Regions from separate parts of the Peribacillus sp. FSL K6-1552 genome, predicted to be linked through region 2. Evidence: riboswitches for the same ligand, from Rfam matches in the RefSeq annotation. Region 2 holds a riboswitch; the other holds the start of a gene.

Region 1 (6,013 bases), 2.3 Mb from region 2:
TTCCATGAGTGGTTCAAGATGTGAGACAGCAGCCTTCATCGCCTCGGCACTTTGAAGTACTTCCGCGACAATGAGCTGATTATCATTAAATAACCTACCCACTTCACTCATCCCATCCATCAATGGTCCATTGATGATTTCTAATGGAGCGTCCCCACGCTCGATTGCTTTATTTAAATCTTCAATTAAGCCTTCTTTCGTTCCCTCAATAATATAGTTACCTAAACGCTCATTTAACGGAAGGATAACACCATTATCTTTCTTCTCCGCTTTTTTTCCACGATAAAATTCAGTGAAGATGGCTAATGTTTCTGTAGAGGTATTAAACAGGAGTGCTTCGGCCAGTTTCACTTCCTCTTCCGGTATCAAAGCAAAACGTTCAAGTTTTTCCGTATTCACAATTGCGTAGTCAAGACCCGCCTTTGTACAGTGATATAAGAAAACGGCATTTAGAATTTCCCTTCCGCGTGATGGGAGGCCGAACGACACATTTGAAATTCCAAGAATCGTTAAGCATTCCGGAAATTTCTCTTTGATTGCCTTAATTCCTTTAACCGTTTCTAAAGCAGAGCCTATATATTGCTCATCTCCCGTACCTACAGGGAAAACAAGCGGATCAAAAATAAGGTCGCTTTCGTTTAGGCCATATTTATTTACTAGCAAGTCCACAGAGCGGGTAGCCACTTCAATTTTCCGTTCAGCATCAACGGCCATTCCAATCTCGTCAATTGTTCCTACCACAACGGCAGCACCGTATTGATGAACGAGTGGAACAATTTTTTCAAAGCGCTCTTCACCATCTTCAAGGTTGATAGAATTAATAATTGACTTTCCTTGAGAATGCTTTAAAGCCTGTTCAAGAACGGCTTCATCTGTAGTATCAATGACTAATGGTACTTTCACTTTTTTGACAACTTCTTCGACGAATTCCTTCATATCACCTAGCTCATCACCATCAGGATCAGCAAGACAAATATCAATGACATGGGCGCCTTTCTTCACCTGGGCACGAGCAATTTCGGCAGCTGGCTCATAATGCTTCCCACGAATTAACTCCTTGAATTTACGAGATCCGATGACGTTCGTTCTCTCACCGACGAACAAGGGACGCATTGAATCATCATAAATAAGCGGCTCAATTCCTGATACGGCATGGCCATGTGCTGATTCCTTCATTTCACGGGGCTGTACGCCTTCTAGAACCTTAGAAAGCTCTTTAATATGTTCTGGTGTTGTTCCACAGCAGCCCCCAATGATATTGACCCAGCCTTTTTCTGCAAATTGCTTCATTTTCTCTGCAAGGGAAGTCGGGGATTCATGATAATGACCTTCTTCATCAGGTAGGCCTGCATTCGGATAACAGCTAATGGCGCTGTTTGATATATCTGCAAGTGTCCGAATATGGTCTATCATGAACTCTGGTCCTGTCGCACAGTTCAAACCAACAGCCACAGGCTTCATATGTTCAACTGATAAATAGAACGCTTCAATGGACTGACCGGCTAGGGTCGTACCCATCGGTTCGATTGTACCTGAAATGATGACAGGCACTTCTTTCCCTGTTTTAGCAAAGGCCGCTTTTATTCCAGAAAAGGCAGCCTTAACATTAAGCATATCCTGACAGGTTTCTACTAACAACAGGTCCACACCACCGTCTAATAGACCGAGTGCCTGTTCTTCATAAGAATCGGTTAAAATATCAAATGTGGTTCCTCCTGTAACAGAAAGTGTTTTTGTTGTTGGTCCCATTGAACCAGCAACATATCTTGGCCATTTATCATTTGAATATTTTTCACAAGCTTTCACGGCAAGTTCAGCTGAAATTTTATTAAGCTTATAAGCAATCGTACTTATTTGGTATTCCTCAAGAACGATGCTCGTGGCTCCGAAGGTATTTGTCTCAATAATATCGGCACCTGCTGCTAAGTATTTTTCATGGATGGTTTGGATGATTTCAGGTTGAGTCAGTGATAAATATTCATTACACCCCTCGAATTGTTCTCCCCCAAAATCCTCTGCTGTTAAATTCTCAGCTTGAAGCATGGTTCCCATTGCTCCATCAAGAAGGAGAATCTTAGACTGTAACTGTTCTTGAATCGCTTTTTTATTCATGTACTGCCACCTCTGATGTATGTTTACTATCGACTTCTCTAATATATTTTGTAAGTTCCGCAGTCATTTCATAGCGAAGGAATGGTGTAATTAAATAAATCCCCTTGAATTTTTCTCTTGCGGCGTCCACCAGTTCTCTGGCGATATTCACACCTTCCATTCTTGACTTTATTGGGTCATCCCCAGCTAAAGCCATAGCTCGCCTTACATTATCAGGTAATTTAATACCCGGTATTTCGTTATGGATAAATTCCGCATTTCGTGTGCTCGTTAACGGCATGATTCCGACGAAAATTGGAGTATCTAAATGTTTTGTCGCCTCATAAACCTCTTCAATCTGATCAACTGAATAAATCGGTTGGGTCAAAAAGGACTGAGCACCGCAAGCAATCTTCTTTTCCATCCGCTGAACGGCCTTATTCAAATATTTCACATTTGGGTTAAAGGCAGCCGCAATTTTAAAATTTGCCCGTTGACCAAGACTTTGACCGGAATAGGAAAGACCTTCATTAAATTGTTTTACCATACTAATTAAGTCAAATGACGATAAATCATAGACTGAAGTTGCACCTGGGAAGTCCCCTATTTTTGAAGGATCACCAGTGATAATCAGAATCTCGTTCAACCCCACCGTTTGAAGCCCCATTAAATGTGACTGAAGGCCAATTAAGTTCCTATCACGGCACGTAATATGCACCATTGGATTTACATCTAATTGGTTTTTCAACAAATTGGCCAGCGCCTCATTAGATATCCTCGGCGAAGCAAGTGAATTATCAGCTAATGTAATCGAATCAACACCCGCATTTTTTAATGCCTCCGCACCAGCCATAAAACCTTCAATTCCTAATTTTTTCGGCGGATCAAGTTCAACAAGAATCGTTCTTTCAGTTTTGGCCTGCTCATGCAGGGGTAGTTCCAGTTCTCTATGATTCACTTCAATTATTTCGATTTCACGGGCTTTCGTCATTTTTTCTTCTACTGGAACTAAACTCCCAATCGCATTTTTCACAGATTGAATATGAAGTGGTGTTGTTCCACAACACCCACCGATTATCGTGGCACCCTGCTCACGAAGCTCAAGGGCACTTGAGCCAAAATATTCAGGCACTGCTTTATAAACTAGTCTTCCATCCACGTAATCCGGTAGGCTGGCATTTGGATAGATAGCGATAGCCGCATGCTTTGGCAAAGTCACTTCTTCCAAGGCGCGAATCATATGATGTGGACCTAGACGGCAATTCACACCAACAACATCAGCACCCAATTGCTCGAGTTTTTGAAATGCTTCATTTAAATGGATCCCATTTTGAAGATTACCTAATTCATGCATCGATACATTTGCAATAATTGGCAATTCCGTTTCTTTTTTAGCAATTTGCAACACGGTTTCAAGTTCTTCCAGATCATAAAATGTTTCAAGGAGAATCCCATCAGGATTTTCTATAAGCAGACTATATAGCTGCTCACGAAAACCTCGCTTAATTTCTTCCATGCTTAAATCCGATTTACGGATACTTCGCTGCGCCCCTATAGTACCAAATACAAATGCATTGCCTTTTGCAGCTTTTTTAGCAAGGATAACCCCCTGACGGTTAATTCGGCTTACTTCATCTTCAAGACCATGCCGTTTCAATTTATTAAAGTTAGCTCCGTAAGTATTCGATTGTAGAATATCAGCACCTGCTTCTAAATAGGCACGATGAATGGATTCAATTTGATCAGGATTAGTGCAGTTTAATTCCTCATAACATTGATCGATTCCATATGAGTATAATAATGTTCCCATTGCTCCTTCTCCAACCAGCATTCTTTCTTTCAATTCTTTACGAAAATCCATATGTACACCCTCTCTCAAAAACAATTCTGTTTTTGTCGTTTTCTATGAGTATGAGAGAAAAGAAAAAAAACCTTCTCAAAGAAGAAGGTTTTTTGAAACATTCTCCTCATCTATCAAGCTCTGCTTGCTGGATTTAGCACCTTTGCCTAAGCTGGTTGCTGAGGTTTCCTCGGGCCAGTCCCTCCACCTCTCTCGATAAGATCCATTTATAAAGTTTTCTTAACATTTCAAAATTTGTTTATATTTAATTTACATTAATAATCTGTCAATTTCAATAGTTTGATAGTCATTTTTTTCTTTTCTACTAAGATCAAACATCCTTCAAAGTTTAAACTCTCTTTAATATCCTTTGTTTCCAGTCCTCCGCTAACGAATCTACAGAAAGTAAAGCATGAGCTCCATCCTGTCCGTCTCGATTATGCAGGATCACTTCAGTTGCATAATATACTGAGATGTTTTCTTGAAGTCGATCTAATAAAACAATTTCATCTTGTTTTTTAATAACTCCTTCTTGAATGACCTTTGCAAAATAACCAGTAAAACTTGTTTTCATCACTGATGTCAAAAACTTAGGTTCTTGGTTAAAGTGAGAAATAGTCGAGCAAGGAATTCGTCCTTGGGTGATCTGAACAATTGTCCCACCTATTTGATAGATATCACCGATATACGTTTGAGTTTCCATCATCCCAGCTACTGTTAAATTCTCACCAAAAGCAGGGATATCAAGCTGTTTAGAGAATTTTTCATTCCAAAATGAGTAATGCTCAAAAGGATAAATGCACAATGCACGGTCAGGGCCTCCATGGAACTTTAGATTACCTACTCCGTCTCCAACTATTCCTGATTTTGTTACGGTCACATTATCCAAAGTTTTTTTATCCATAGCTGATAAAATCTTAACATTCGAAAACATTTCCTGTTTAGGCTTTCCGGCTTGAAGGGACACGATTTTTCCATTTTCCAATTAACATCTTCCAATCCTATTTACTTTATATCATCCTTATATGAATACATTATACTAAAAATTCATTTTATTCTGCATCTATTTTAATTACTTTACTATTTCGGAGAAGATAAAAACTTCTACTTCCGGGAGTAATGGTGGAAAATTACTGATTTTCAGAAAAATCGTACTATAGTTTCGGTAATTTGGTTGCTATTTCAGAATTAAATATGGTAGAATATGAACACAATATATAGTCGAAAAACAAAATCGGTCGCCTATATGTTGATTTCACGATTAATTTCCTCATTGTCGCTCTTCAGGGAGCGAATTTTTTTGCCTTCTTCAAATCCACTACTCAATCCCTACAATAAAGATCAGCCATATATCGCCTTACTGAATGACACTATCATCTTCAAAATAATATTTTGCTCTGCTCAGAATCACTCCTTTAAAACACATCAGCCTAAAACACTACCTTTTCTTTTTAAATTCACAGCTTCTTCTCTGTCAAAAAGAACCATTCCGTTTTTCTTACTAAAAAACCAAGGGTTTTAATTCACATTCTTCCTCTACCGCATAGATTAGTCCTACAAATATCTCCACGGGCAACCCAATTATCTTTACAAAACACAAACTTAATTAATATGTATTCCGTTTAAATTGTTCAGCTATGTGTACCTCTTTAACCACTGCATTCACTTTGTTTCCCTTCTGATAAAAAAAAAAGAAGCTGAGAGACATTGGTTCGTCTTCCACTCAGCTTCTTTTTTTACGCTTGTTTCTTTTTTTTCGGTGCCGCTTTTTTCCGGGTCGTCGTTTTTTTCCCTTCCAGTTTATCAGGTTTCGTTCGATCAATGGATGCTTGTAAAGCTTCCATTAAATCGGTAACATTGTTGGACACTGTTTCTTTTGTTTTGGCTGTAATCGTCGTCTGTCCTGTTTTCTTTGATTCAATCAGCTCAAGTAACGCCGTTCGATAATCATCATTGTATTTTGTCGGATCAAAAGTCGTCGTCAATTGATCTATTAACAAAATTGCCGTATCAATTTCTTTTTTTACAATTGTTTCATTTGCAGGGATATTCGGAACATCTGCTGCGGAGCGTACTTCATCT
Region 2 (11,852 bases):
CCCATTAGGGACATGACCGGCATGACAACAAAAAACCTCTCCAAAATCATATTGAAGTAATCTATTTATGGAATCGATGATAACAGGGACCGATTCTTCCCGTAAAACAAGCTTCGTTTTCGGGGTAACGAATAGGTCACCTGAAAACAGCATGCCATTACTGTGATTCAAATACACCATATGGTCCTTAGCATGACCTGGGGTAAAGATTGGCTCCCACGTTTGGGTACGGGAATGAACAGTCCTCCCCAACGGCTCAGCTTTGAAGCCGTCTCTCCTTCCCCAAAAAGCTTTGCGATAATCAGGATATTCAGCATCCTTCGCACAAACATCAATCGACATCGGATGAATATACATGGGAACTTTTTTATGTTCCTGTATCCAGGCCGCACCGCCAGTATGGTCCTCATGATAATGCGTTAGCGCCACTAAATCGAAGTCGGCTGATTCATAGAAAGGGATAAGTTCTTCCAATAAAATTTGGGCTCCCGTATCAATCAATAGGCCGTCTGTTAAAAAAGCATATACACTCATCCCCGACTTTATTCCTTCAGGGGTCCCTTGTACACAAACCACATCATTTATCGTCTTAATCTCCAGCATGGCTTCCCTCCTCATCAATTGTATAAAAATAGTTTAATATCCTATTTACCCCTTGTTCATTACAATAAATGTAATATCCCTCCATACTTTTGACAAGCAAATAGTATTTTCCTAGCAAAGACCCGTTGTATATTTTCCGGTAGAATCAAGGCACTGTTTGAAACCATTGTCATTGATTTAAGGTATTCTATTATGCAACTAAGAAAAGAAACAGCAAAAATCTGGCTTTGGTTAAAAGGAAGTTGTTAAGAAAGGGTACTCCGTATTTAAGTTTGGGCGATAAAAAAATTCACGGCTAATCATTAACGCTGAGTAACTGTCAATATTACCTTGGTTGATAAAAAAGCTAAAGCATTCATGATACAGACTTTGAAACAATACTTTCCTGACAAAAACTTCATGTAATTATTAAAAAAAATCGACAAGCTGCTAAAAAGAACGAAGCTTATCTTACAAAAATCATGAAAAAGTATGGCTTTACGACCATTAACGATCAATGGTGACAATACCCCGATTCCAAAAGGTATGATTATCCAATTCTAGATTTACCATTAAAAAAATTAATTAAATCACCAGAAAGTTATTCTAAAATTACAGAAACGATTGACAATGTGTGAATTTACAAATAATATAGATTATATTAGAAAACTTGTAATATTCCAAAATAATAATTTACTTATCAAGAGTGACTGAGGGAACAGGCCCTGTGATGTCCGGCAACCGCCCCAATCGGGAACGGTGCTACTTCCTGCAGAATGATTACATTCTGAAAGATAAGACGAAATAATTTCGCTGCCTCTTTCTGAATGATAGAGGCAGTTTTTTATGTTTAAGGGGGAAGGCTCATGATTGAAATCCGATCAGTCCGAAAGGAATACATATCGAAAAATACCCGAGTTGTCGGAGTGGATAACGTATCTTTGACAATTCAGACTGGTGAAGTTTATGGGATTGTTGGCTACAGCGGAGCCGGAAAAAGCTCATTAATACGCTGCTTAAATTTGCTTGAACGTCCGACAAAAGGAAATATCATTATTGACGGGATTGACTTAACGTCTTTATCAGGCAAAGAGCTTCGAAAACAACGACAAAAAATCGGTATGATATTTCAGCACTTTTCCTTAGTCAGTTCCAAAACCGTTTTTGAAAATGTTGCTTTCGCCTTGAAAGCCGCACACAAATCAAAGGGCGCCATCAAAAGTCGCGTTCTAGAACTGCTGGACATAGTTGGGCTTAGTGATAAAAAGGATGTCTATCCGGCCCAGCTCAGCGGAGGTCAAAAGCAACGGGTCGGCATAGCGCGAGCCTTAGCCAATGACCCTACTGTACTATTATGTGATGAAGCGACTTCTGCCCTTGATCCAACAACAACAAAAGCGATTTTACAGTTATTAAAAAAGATTAGTCGGGAACTTGGTATCACTATAGTATTGATTACCCATGAAATGGAAGTAGTCAAAGAACTATGCCATCGAGTCGCTGTCATGCAGGATGGCAGGATTATCGAAGAAGGATCTGTTTATGAGATATTTTCACAACCAAAGCAGCAGTTGACGAAGCAATTCATCAGCAGTGTATTGGATTTTGAGCTTCCCTCACACTTAATTGAGGAAAGCAAAGGAACGATTATTCAAATTCAATTTGAAGGGCCCACCGCCGGTGAATCGATTCTTTCCGATGCTCTACAAAAGTATTCAGTAAAGGGAAATATCTTGCACGGCAAAATTGAATATATTCAGGATGTTCCATTAGGAATCTTAATCATTGAATTAATTGGTGAGGCTGCTGAAGTTCAATCGGCACTGGAATATATAACAAATCGGACCAGTTCTGTGGAGGTGTTGAAACATGTCACTGTTTGATTCCGTCGTCAATATTTTACCTGACCTTAATAAAGCCTTTCTCGAAACAATCTATATGGTTGGAATCTCCCTTGCGGTAGCCCTTCTAATTGGTTTACCTCTTGGAGTATTGCTGTTTACAACGACCAAGAATTTAATCTTTGAAAATAACGTCGTGAATCGATCTCTCGGTTTCGCTGTCAATATTGTCCGTTCAATCCCTTTTATCATTCTCTTAGTCGCCCTCCTTCCTTTAACGGATTTGCTTACTGGATCAACGATAGGGCCAAGAGCGGCTTCTGTTTCCCTATCTGTATCCGCGATACCTTTTTTTGCCAGAATCGTTGAATCGGCATTACGCGAAATAGATAAAGGTGTGATTGAAGCTGCAATTGCTGTAGGTGCCACTCCATGGATGATCATTAAGGATGTACTTCTTCCTGAGGCAAAACCGGGAATCATTCAAGGGTTGACGTTAACGACCATTTCACTTATCGGTTACTCAGCGATGGCTGGGACAATCGGTGGGGGCGGAATTGGTGACCTGGCCATTCGGTACGGCTATTACCGTTATGACAACACAGTTATGATCACGACAATCGTCGTGTTAATCTGCCTTGTACAAATCATTCAAATGGTTGGTGACAAGGCCTCATACTTAGTAAACAAACGATAGAATCAGTCATTTTAACAATGATTTAATACAACATATTACAGGAGGAATTTCCAATGAAAAAAATAGCTTCTTTATTATCTGTTTGCGCACTAGCCCTTGGCTTGGCAGCTTGCGGAAGCGATGATGCTTCCCCAAAAACTGAAGACAAAAAAGAATTGAAAATCGGAGCAACTACCGGCCCTTACGCGGATATGGTAAAAGAGGCCATCAAGCCAGGCCTAGAAGATCTTGGCTACAAAATAGAAATCGTTGAATTCACTGACTATATCCAGCCAAATAAATCGCTTGGCAACAATTCAATCGACGCCAACCTTTTCCAGCACAAAGTGTATATGGATAACTTCGCTAAAGAAAATGATTTAGAGCTTTCTGACCTTGTTATTGTACCGACAGCACCAATGGGTATATACTCGAACAAATATAAATCGTTGAAAGACATTAAAGATGGTACATCACTAGCCCTACCGAACGATCCAGTTAACCTTGCACGTGCACTTAAAGTCCTAGTAGATGAAGATTTAATTGAAGTCAAGCCAGATGTCGATCCCTTAAAAATATCTGAAAAAGATGTAACAAAGAACCCAAAAAACATTCAATTCAAACCATTAGAATCGGCTCAATTGCCGCGTGCAACAGACAGCGTTGACCTATCAGCGGTCCCAGGTAACTTCGCTCTTGCAGCAAAAATGGAACTCCAAGATGCCCTTGTTTTAGAAAACATGCCGGATATGTATCGTAATGTTGTTGCTGTGAATACAAAAGATGTAGATGCACAATTTGCTAAGGATATTCAATCAGTAGTTGAATCAGACAAGTTTGAAGAAGTAATCGATAGCAAGTTTGCAGGCTTCGGAAAACCAGATTGGATGAAATAAGACACCAAACCATAAAATTCAAGGCCTGCTCCCTTTTTGGGAACAGGCCTTGAATTTTTTCCGTCATACTATGCGAAGATATCAATCAATGCAATTAATAAGCATTTGTAGTAGGGTTTTACATATATTTTATCATAGATGGATGCTCTCTGAAGGTTCGCATGTTTCTCGGGGAAAACACAATATAATGATATAGTTGTCAATAAAAGCAATAATCAATTATTACTAATTTCATTTTCTCGTTTTTCACACAGTGTCTCCTTGTTTAAGCCTAGCTACATATTGTTCAATTTTTTCGAGAAGTTCAACTGGATCGTTTGCGACAATGTTTACACCATTCACAACTGCAAACGGCTGCATTAAACATTGTCCGCAATACAACAAGCATCTATCCTCAATAACCTCTAGACCGCTACACTCCATTAATTTATCTTTCATAGTTTCCAACTCATCTTCAAAGTTACTAGGGCAGAACTTTACACTAATTTTCATATCTAATTCCCCTTTTATTTAGTTGCTAACATTTTAAGTAGATATACAAAAAATGTGCAAGAGTACACCTAAACGCAAATATGTTTTATCGCGTTAAAATGTTGCTACCATGATGGTCAACCGCGGTAAAACACATATTTGCGTGGTGAATTTTTATGTATTATGATGTGAACTATCACAGGCGGAAAATTAAGAAAATTCAGCTTTTTCATGTAAAAAAATGATAAGGGAGCGGTAAATATGACTAAAAAAACAGTTGGATCTTCTAAAGCAAAGAAAGAGGAATTGTTTCCGGTTAAGAGTGTCCATTACGTAGAAATCTATACTGGGAACGCAAAGCAGGCTGCTTATTATTATGCAAACGCTTTCGGATTCAAGCTTATAGCATATAAAGGACTAGAAACAGGCTCCCGTGACCGTGTATCTTACGTTATGGCACAGGGCACCATCCGATTGATTTTAACAGGTACTCTATCAGACAGCACAGATGTGGCTGAGTTTATTAAAACTCATGGCGAAGGAGTAAAAGATATCTCCCTTCTCGTAAAAGACCTAGAAAAAACATATGCGGGTGCTATTGAACGCGGTGGCATCGCTCTTCGAGAACCATGGGTGGAAGAAGATGAAAATGGCAAAGTAAGAAAAGCAATCTTAGGCACATATGGGGATACGATTCACACGCTTGTTGAGCCAATCGATTATAAAGGTGGATTTCTGCCAGGTTTTAAAGCTCGTGAGGACAACTTTGGAGCTCAACCTTCAGGCTTAATCGGTGTTGACCACCTTGTTGGTAATGTGGAAGTAATGGACGAATGGACAAATTATTATGAAAAAGTATTCGGTTTTACTGTCCTGAAACATTTTGATGATGAAAACATTTCGACCGAGTACTCAGCCCTAATGTCAAAAGTTATGATGAATGGAACAGGACGCATTAAGTTCCCGATCAATGAACCGGCTGTAGGAAAACGCAAATCTCAAATTCAAGAATTCCTAGATTACTATAATGGTCAAGGTGTTCAGCATCTTGCCCTTTTAACAAACGATATCATCACTACAGTGGCCACACTAAAAGAAAATGGTGTTGAGTTTTTAAAGACTCCTGACACTTATTACGCAGACCTCGCCAATCGTGTAGGAGATATTGATGAAGATGTGAAACGACTTCAAGAACTTAATATCCTTGTCGACCGTGATGATGAAGGGTACTTGCTCCAAATTTTCACAAAACCATTAGTTGACCGCCCAACTATGTTTATCGAAGTCATTCAGCGTAAAGGTGCACTTGGTTTTGGCGATGGAAACTTTAAAGCATTGTTTGAATCGATTGAACGCGAACAGGAACTTCGTGGAAATATTTAATATAAACCGGCCATCTGGCGTAATACCCAGTATGGCCTCCTATTATAGGAGGTGTGAAGTTGTTGTTAACAAAAGTAAATGGAATGTGGAAAGAGGAAGCGCTCAGTCATTTTATGACCGAACTTATTGATTATGCAGGCCTGTTTCCACCAAGTGCACTTCCGCTTCCAGAAGCAATTTCAAATTTTCATGCATATATCCATGATTCAGACAGCTGGATGCTTGGTCCATTTGTTATTCCCGCTTCACGACTGAGTGAACTCGAACCATATAAAGATCAATTTAATGATCAATATCCACTTCGATTATCTGTTATTTTAACGAAACCCCTAGAAATTGAAACGGCTATGGGAGATATTCACCTTTTTTTAGAAACATATAAAACAGCTGGTACCATTGAGGTGATCGAAGTTCCGCTTCCAGAAAAAGTTGATTCTTCTTTCTTAGAGAAACTCGAAAAACAAACAGCCAGTTATCCGATTTATTGTGAAATAACAGGAACGATTGATCAACTTCCATACACATTGGATACTATTCGCTTGATCAATCAAAAATCTTTGAAAAGTATTGGTATTAAAATGCGCATGGGCGGCATTACATCGGATTTATTTCCTTCTGCCGAACAAGTAGCGATTGTTATTCATGAATCCCGAAAAAGAAATCTAACTTTAAAATTCACAGCGGGTCTGCATCATCCAATCCGCCAGTATCGAAATGAAGTGGAAACAAAAATGCATGGCTTTGTTAACGTATTTACAGCAGCCCTTCTTTCCTACTGCCATTCAATAGACAGCAAAATCATTGAAACCATATTGTTGGATGAGGATCCAACACACTTTTCGTTTACACCAGACACGCTTTCTTGGCGCAGTTTATCTGTCAGTTCTTCTCAAATCAACAAAGCACGCACAGTCTTCGCTGCTTCTTACGGAAGCTGTAGCTTTGATGAGCCGCGTAAAGAACTTGGTGAACTGACTATTTTTAATGGGGAGGCACCACGATGAAATATTCTTTTATCGAAACAACACCGGAATCACATTTTCCGATTCAAAATTTGCCATATGGTATCTTTCAATTCAAAGACAAAGGTCCGCGTGCCGGTACAGCCATTGGTGAATATGTTCTTGATTTATCTGTAATTGACGATGCCGGGCTGTTAAAAGGGACCGGTGCAGAAGAAAAGAATGTCTTTTCCGCTTCTTCACTCAATCTATTTATGGAACTCGGCCGTCCCGCCTGGACTTCTGTACGTAAGAAATTACAATACCTTTTGGATGCGAACACGCCTGATTTACGTGATGATGAAGAACTTCGTTTAAAAGCGTTCCACCCATTGAAAGATGTAGAGATGCTACTTCCTGCAAAGATAGGAGACTATACAGACTTCTATGCCTCAAGAGAGCACGCGACCAATGTGGGGACTATGTTCAGAGGAAAAGAAAATGCACTCATGCCAAACTGGACACACTTGCCGATCGGATATCATGGACGGTCCAGTTCTATCGTTCCAAGTGGCACAAAGGTGCGGCGCCCTTCGGGACAGCGCAAACCAAAAGATGCAGATCCAGTATTTGGTCCATCTATTCAGCTTGATTTCGAACTTGAAATGGGTTGGTTTATTGGACCTGGCAACCGCCCTGGAGAACCAATTCCAGTTAATCAGGCTGAAGATCATGTTTTCGGGCTAGTTCTCGTGAATGACTGGAGTGCACGTGATATTCAAGCATGGGAGTACCAGCCTCTTGGGCCATTTAATTCTAAGAATTTCGCTACATCAATCTCTCCTTGGGTTGTGCCGCTAGAAGCATTAGATCCTTTTCGCACACCTGGGCCGCAGCAGGAACCGGAGCCGTTTCCATACTTACAGCAAACAAAAGATGGCTCATTCAATATTAACCTTGAAGTTCATTTGACACCAGAAAACACAGAACAATCAACCAAAATTACGAATACAAATTTTAGCTATCTGTATTGGTCGATTGCTCAACAGGTGGCTCACCATACCATTACTGGATGTAATCTACGCCCTGGTGACATGCATGCATCTGGTACTATCAGCGGTCCTAACCGTGAAGAACGTGGCAGCCTGCTTGAACTTTCATGGCGTGGCACAGAGCCGCTTAAACTTAACAGCGGCGGTAAACGAAGCTGGATTGAAGATGGAGACAAGTTGACTATCAGTGGCTGGTGCCAAGGAGATGGATATCGAATTGGTTTTGGTGAAGTAAGCGGTCAAGTTTTACCGGCCCTTTCAGAGGCAAAGATTTTAGGTACGCAAAACGTGAAGAAGTAGCACCTATATATAAGATGACAGCTACGGAAAAGGAGTTTAGTCAATGACACATTATGTTAAAATGGGCCGCATTCCACATAAACGTCATACTCAGTTTCGTAAGGACGATGGAAGCCTATATTATGAGCAATTGATGGGCACGAAAGGTTTCTCTAGTATTCAGTCACTCATTTATCATATCAATCAGCCAACACAAGTTAAGAAAGCAGCAAAAATTCGTGATGTTCATTATGAACTTGAAGAAAAAGATGCGTTAATACATCGTCATTTCCGGACCTGGAATACAAATGTAGGCGGTGATTTTCTAGAAGCCCGCAAAATTTTCCTCGCTAACGATGATGTAGCTCTCGGCGTTGCACGCCCTAATAAGCAGATGGATTATTTTTATCGGAACGGTGAAGGTGATGAATTGTTGTTTGTTCATGAAGGCACGGGCAAGATTGAAAGTATTTTCGGCGATTTAAGTTTCGGACCTGGTGACTATCTTGTCATTCCAATAGGCACAACATATCGTGTAGTTTTAGAGTCAAAGGAAGCTAGATTTTTCATTGTTGAATCAAATTCCTCTATTGTTCCTCCAAAGCGCTATCGTAATGAATTTGGCCAACTCCTTGAGCATTCACCTTATTGCGAGCGCGATTTCCGGACACCAGAAAAACTGGAGCCGAAAGATGAAAAAGGAGAATTTGAAATACGAGTGAGAGCACAGGGTATGATTACATCCTATACTTATGATTTTCATCCGCTTGATGCGGTAGGATGGGATGGTTACCTCTTTCCTTATGCGTTCAGCATTCATGATTTTGAACCGATAACAGGGCGCGTTCATCAGCCACCGCCAGTACATCAGACGTTCGAAGCGCATAATTATGTTGTCTGTTCATTTGTGCCGCGTATGTATGATTACCATCCAGAAGCCATTCCTGCTCCTTATGTCCACAGCAATGTGGACAGTGATGAGGTTCTATACTATGTTCATGGTAACTTCATGAGCCGTCGAGGTATTGAAAAAGGCTCACTTACCCTTCATCCAAGCGGTTTGCCACATGGGCCGCATCCAGGCAAAATTGAGGCAAGTATCGGTAAAAAAGAAACACAGGAACTAGCCGTCATGGTCGATACATTCCGTCCCTTGTATATCGTAAAGGACGCACACGATATAGAAGATGAAGAATATATGAGCAGCTGGCTGGCAAAATAATTGCTGATAATATCTTAATACCTTACTGAATCTATCATGCAAATGATTGAGCATCTCCCCAAATAGGCGATTCTCCCATTATTCTTAATATATTGCCGGAGTAAGATTTCCCCTTGCCCCGGCGTTTTGTTTGTAACCTACTTTTGAAAGTGTCAACTTTCCCTCTCGCTTCCATCCCATTGATATATTGTTGGACTCGATTATCATCTCCCCCTTACCGTTGGGCTCTCGCCCTTCACACTCTTGAAGAGGGAGTCTTCTGGAGGGAAATGATAAAAACTATATTCACCATTTGTCCACTCTTTAGCAGGTTTATTGTTCCAATTGACTACATAGCCATTCTTCGGATTTATTACATGAGGGTTCTCTTTAAATGGAATGAAACCTTTCCACTCATATTCTCCTGTTCCTGGTGTAGGGATTCTTTCATCAATTTTGCTGACTGCGGGACTGCCCCTTGTGTTTATTGATGTAACTTGTAACTTTAAGGTATAGAATCATTACTTCGAAAAAAACTATTAAAATAGCTTGAATATCAATGTCCTTGTCCTATTGTTTTTCTAATAACTTGTAATACCATTGTTTCTTTTCCACTTTATTCTTTTTCGCTATAATGAGATAGATAGTGAGAAAGAAGGTGAACACGATGCTTGAAAATCTTAAACAAAAATTCCCAAACGCTCTTTCCAATATACAAGATACGAAGAACATTACTTCTTATATTTGGTTTGAAGACTCTATTGGGAGCACAATTGGTATTCCCCGTTCAGAAATTTCGGCCGAGGAAATCCGTTTGTTGGAACTACTCTTTACTCCTTTATTTTTCCAAAATAAAATTAACACGTTTCCTCACACACCATGGAATACTTTTTTATTCGAACCGAATGCATCCTTGCCTTTAACAAGCTGGGAGAATGTCCGGTTTATCCACTTTAATCTGACTCATGCTGATTTTTCGCACTCCCATTTCGAGGATGCCTTCCTCGCATTTGTCCCATCTGATTCAGTCTTGATCTGGGAAAATGAAAAGGCGGGTATTTTAATTGAAACAGACACAGATGAGTCGTTATCAAAAAATGAACTGCTTGCTATTTCAACCACGCTTGAGAGTGATTTTTATGTTAAGACTCGAATGTTTACCGGTCGTTTTCACTCTGTAAACCAAGAACTTCCTTTTCACAGAAATCAGGAGAATAAGTGTTTTGACCTGGCACAATTGCATTTGCCAGATTTAAAAGTGACTGATTTGGCCGACATCATTCCTCACTCACTGATAAGTGACCAATCTGCAACGAGTAAAACTTGGTATATCAATGAAATACTCGGTAAAACCATGAATGATACTGAACTAATGAAGACGATTAAAACGTATATTGAGTGCAATTCCAATGCAACCTATGCCGCAAAGCAACTTTATATACATCGAAACAGCCTACAATACCGAATAGATAAATTCACTGAAAAAACTGGACTCGATATTAGAAACTTTCCGCATGCCTTGGCTGCTTACTTAATTCTTTTGCTGAATGATTAACTATTATTTGCAAAGTTAACAAAGGAATTATTATCCTTTTTTGTGCAGTGTGCCTATACTTTTTTCCAATTTGATAGATTAGACTATAGTTATTGGTACAAGTAATTAGGAGTTTAAAAGGGGGAATTTTCATGGCAGAGTTAGTATTAGATCATATATTTAAGGTTTATGATAAAAAAGAAACAGCTGTTAAAGATTTTAACCTTCGTGTGGCCGATAAAGAATTCATTGTTTTCGTGGGACCGTCCGGTTGCGGAAAATCAACGACTTTACGGATGATTGCCGGACTTGAAGACATTTCCCAAGGAGATCTATATATAGACGGCAAGCGGGTCAATGATGTCCCACCGAAAGATCGTGATATTGCGATGGTTTTCCAGAACTACGCCTTATATCCTCATATGTCCGTCTATGACAATATGGCATTTGGATTAAAGCTCCGTAAAACGCCAAAAATGGAAATCAAGCAGCGGGTCAATGACGCAGCAAAAATCCTCGGTCTCGAAGACCTTTTAAATAGGAAGCCGAAAGCACTTTCAGGTGGACAACGCCAGCGTGTGGCACTCGGTCGTGCAATTGTACGAGACGCAAAAGTTTTTTTAATGGATGAGCCATTATCAAATCTTGACGCCAAACTCAGGGTTCAAATGCGTGCTGAAATCGCAAAACTACATAAACGACTGGACACTACAACAATTTATGTCACTCATGATCAAACAGAAGCAATGACCATGGCCACACGACTTGTTGTTATGAAGGACGGTATCATCCAGCAGGTCGGCGCACCAAAAGACGTGTACGAGAAACCAGTGAATGTCTTCGTGGGTGGCTTTATCGGATCACCAGCTATGAACTTCTTTACCGGAACATTAAAAGAAGGCATCATTAAAATTGGGGAGCAAACGCTTGAAGTACCCGAATTGAAAATGAATACGTTGCGTGATCAAGGCTATATCGGAAAAGAAATTATCCTTG

Evidence for each region. A riboswitch is a leader RNA that binds a small molecule or an ion and turns the genes downstream of it on or off. The one in region 2 is predicted to bind S-adenosylmethionine.
Region 1: another riboswitch for S-adenosylmethionine. It lies ahead of NST21_RS16795 (bifunctional homocysteine S-methyltransferase/methylenetetrahydrofolate reductase); the one in region 2 lies ahead of NST21_RS06035 (methionine ABC transporter ATP-binding protein).

The regions. Positions count from the first base shown of each region.
Region 1 covers NZ_JBBOST010000001.1:3,513,392-3,519,404, forward strand. Annotated here, with positions in the region: gene metH (methionine synthase) at 1-2,112, opposite strand, end outside; gene NST21_RS16795 (bifunctional homocysteine S-methyltransferase/methylenetetrahydrofolate reductase) at 2,105-3,952, opposite strand; SAM riboswitch class I at 4,056-4,154, opposite strand; gene NST21_RS16800 (MOSC domain-containing protein) at 4,281-4,916, opposite strand; gene ku (non-homologous end joining protein Ku) at 5,668-6,013, opposite strand, start outside.
Region 2 covers NZ_JBBOST010000001.1:1,242,330-1,254,181, reverse strand. Annotated here, with positions in the region: gene NST21_RS06040 (MBL fold metallo-hydrolase) at 1-603, opposite strand, end outside; SAM riboswitch class I at 1,277-1,383, shown strand; gene NST21_RS06035 (methionine ABC transporter ATP-binding protein) at 1,449-2,465, shown strand; gene NST21_RS06030 (methionine ABC transporter permease) at 2,452-3,120, shown strand; gene NST21_RS06025 (MetQ/NlpA family ABC transporter substrate-binding protein) at 3,174-3,995, shown strand; gene NST21_RS06020 (DUF1450 domain-containing protein) at 4,242-4,487, opposite strand; gene hppD (4-hydroxyphenylpyruvate dioxygenase) at 4,728-5,849, shown strand; gene NST21_RS06010 (hypothetical protein) at 5,909-6,853, shown strand; gene fahA (fumarylacetoacetase) at 6,850-8,142, shown strand; gene NST21_RS06000 (homogentisate 1,2-dioxygenase) at 8,186-9,343, shown strand; gene NST21_RS05995 (penicillin acylase family protein) at 9,547-9,810, opposite strand; gene NST21_RS05990 (PucR family transcriptional regulator) at 9,990-10,877, shown strand; gene NST21_RS05985 (ABC transporter ATP-binding protein) at 11,009-11,852, shown strand, end outside.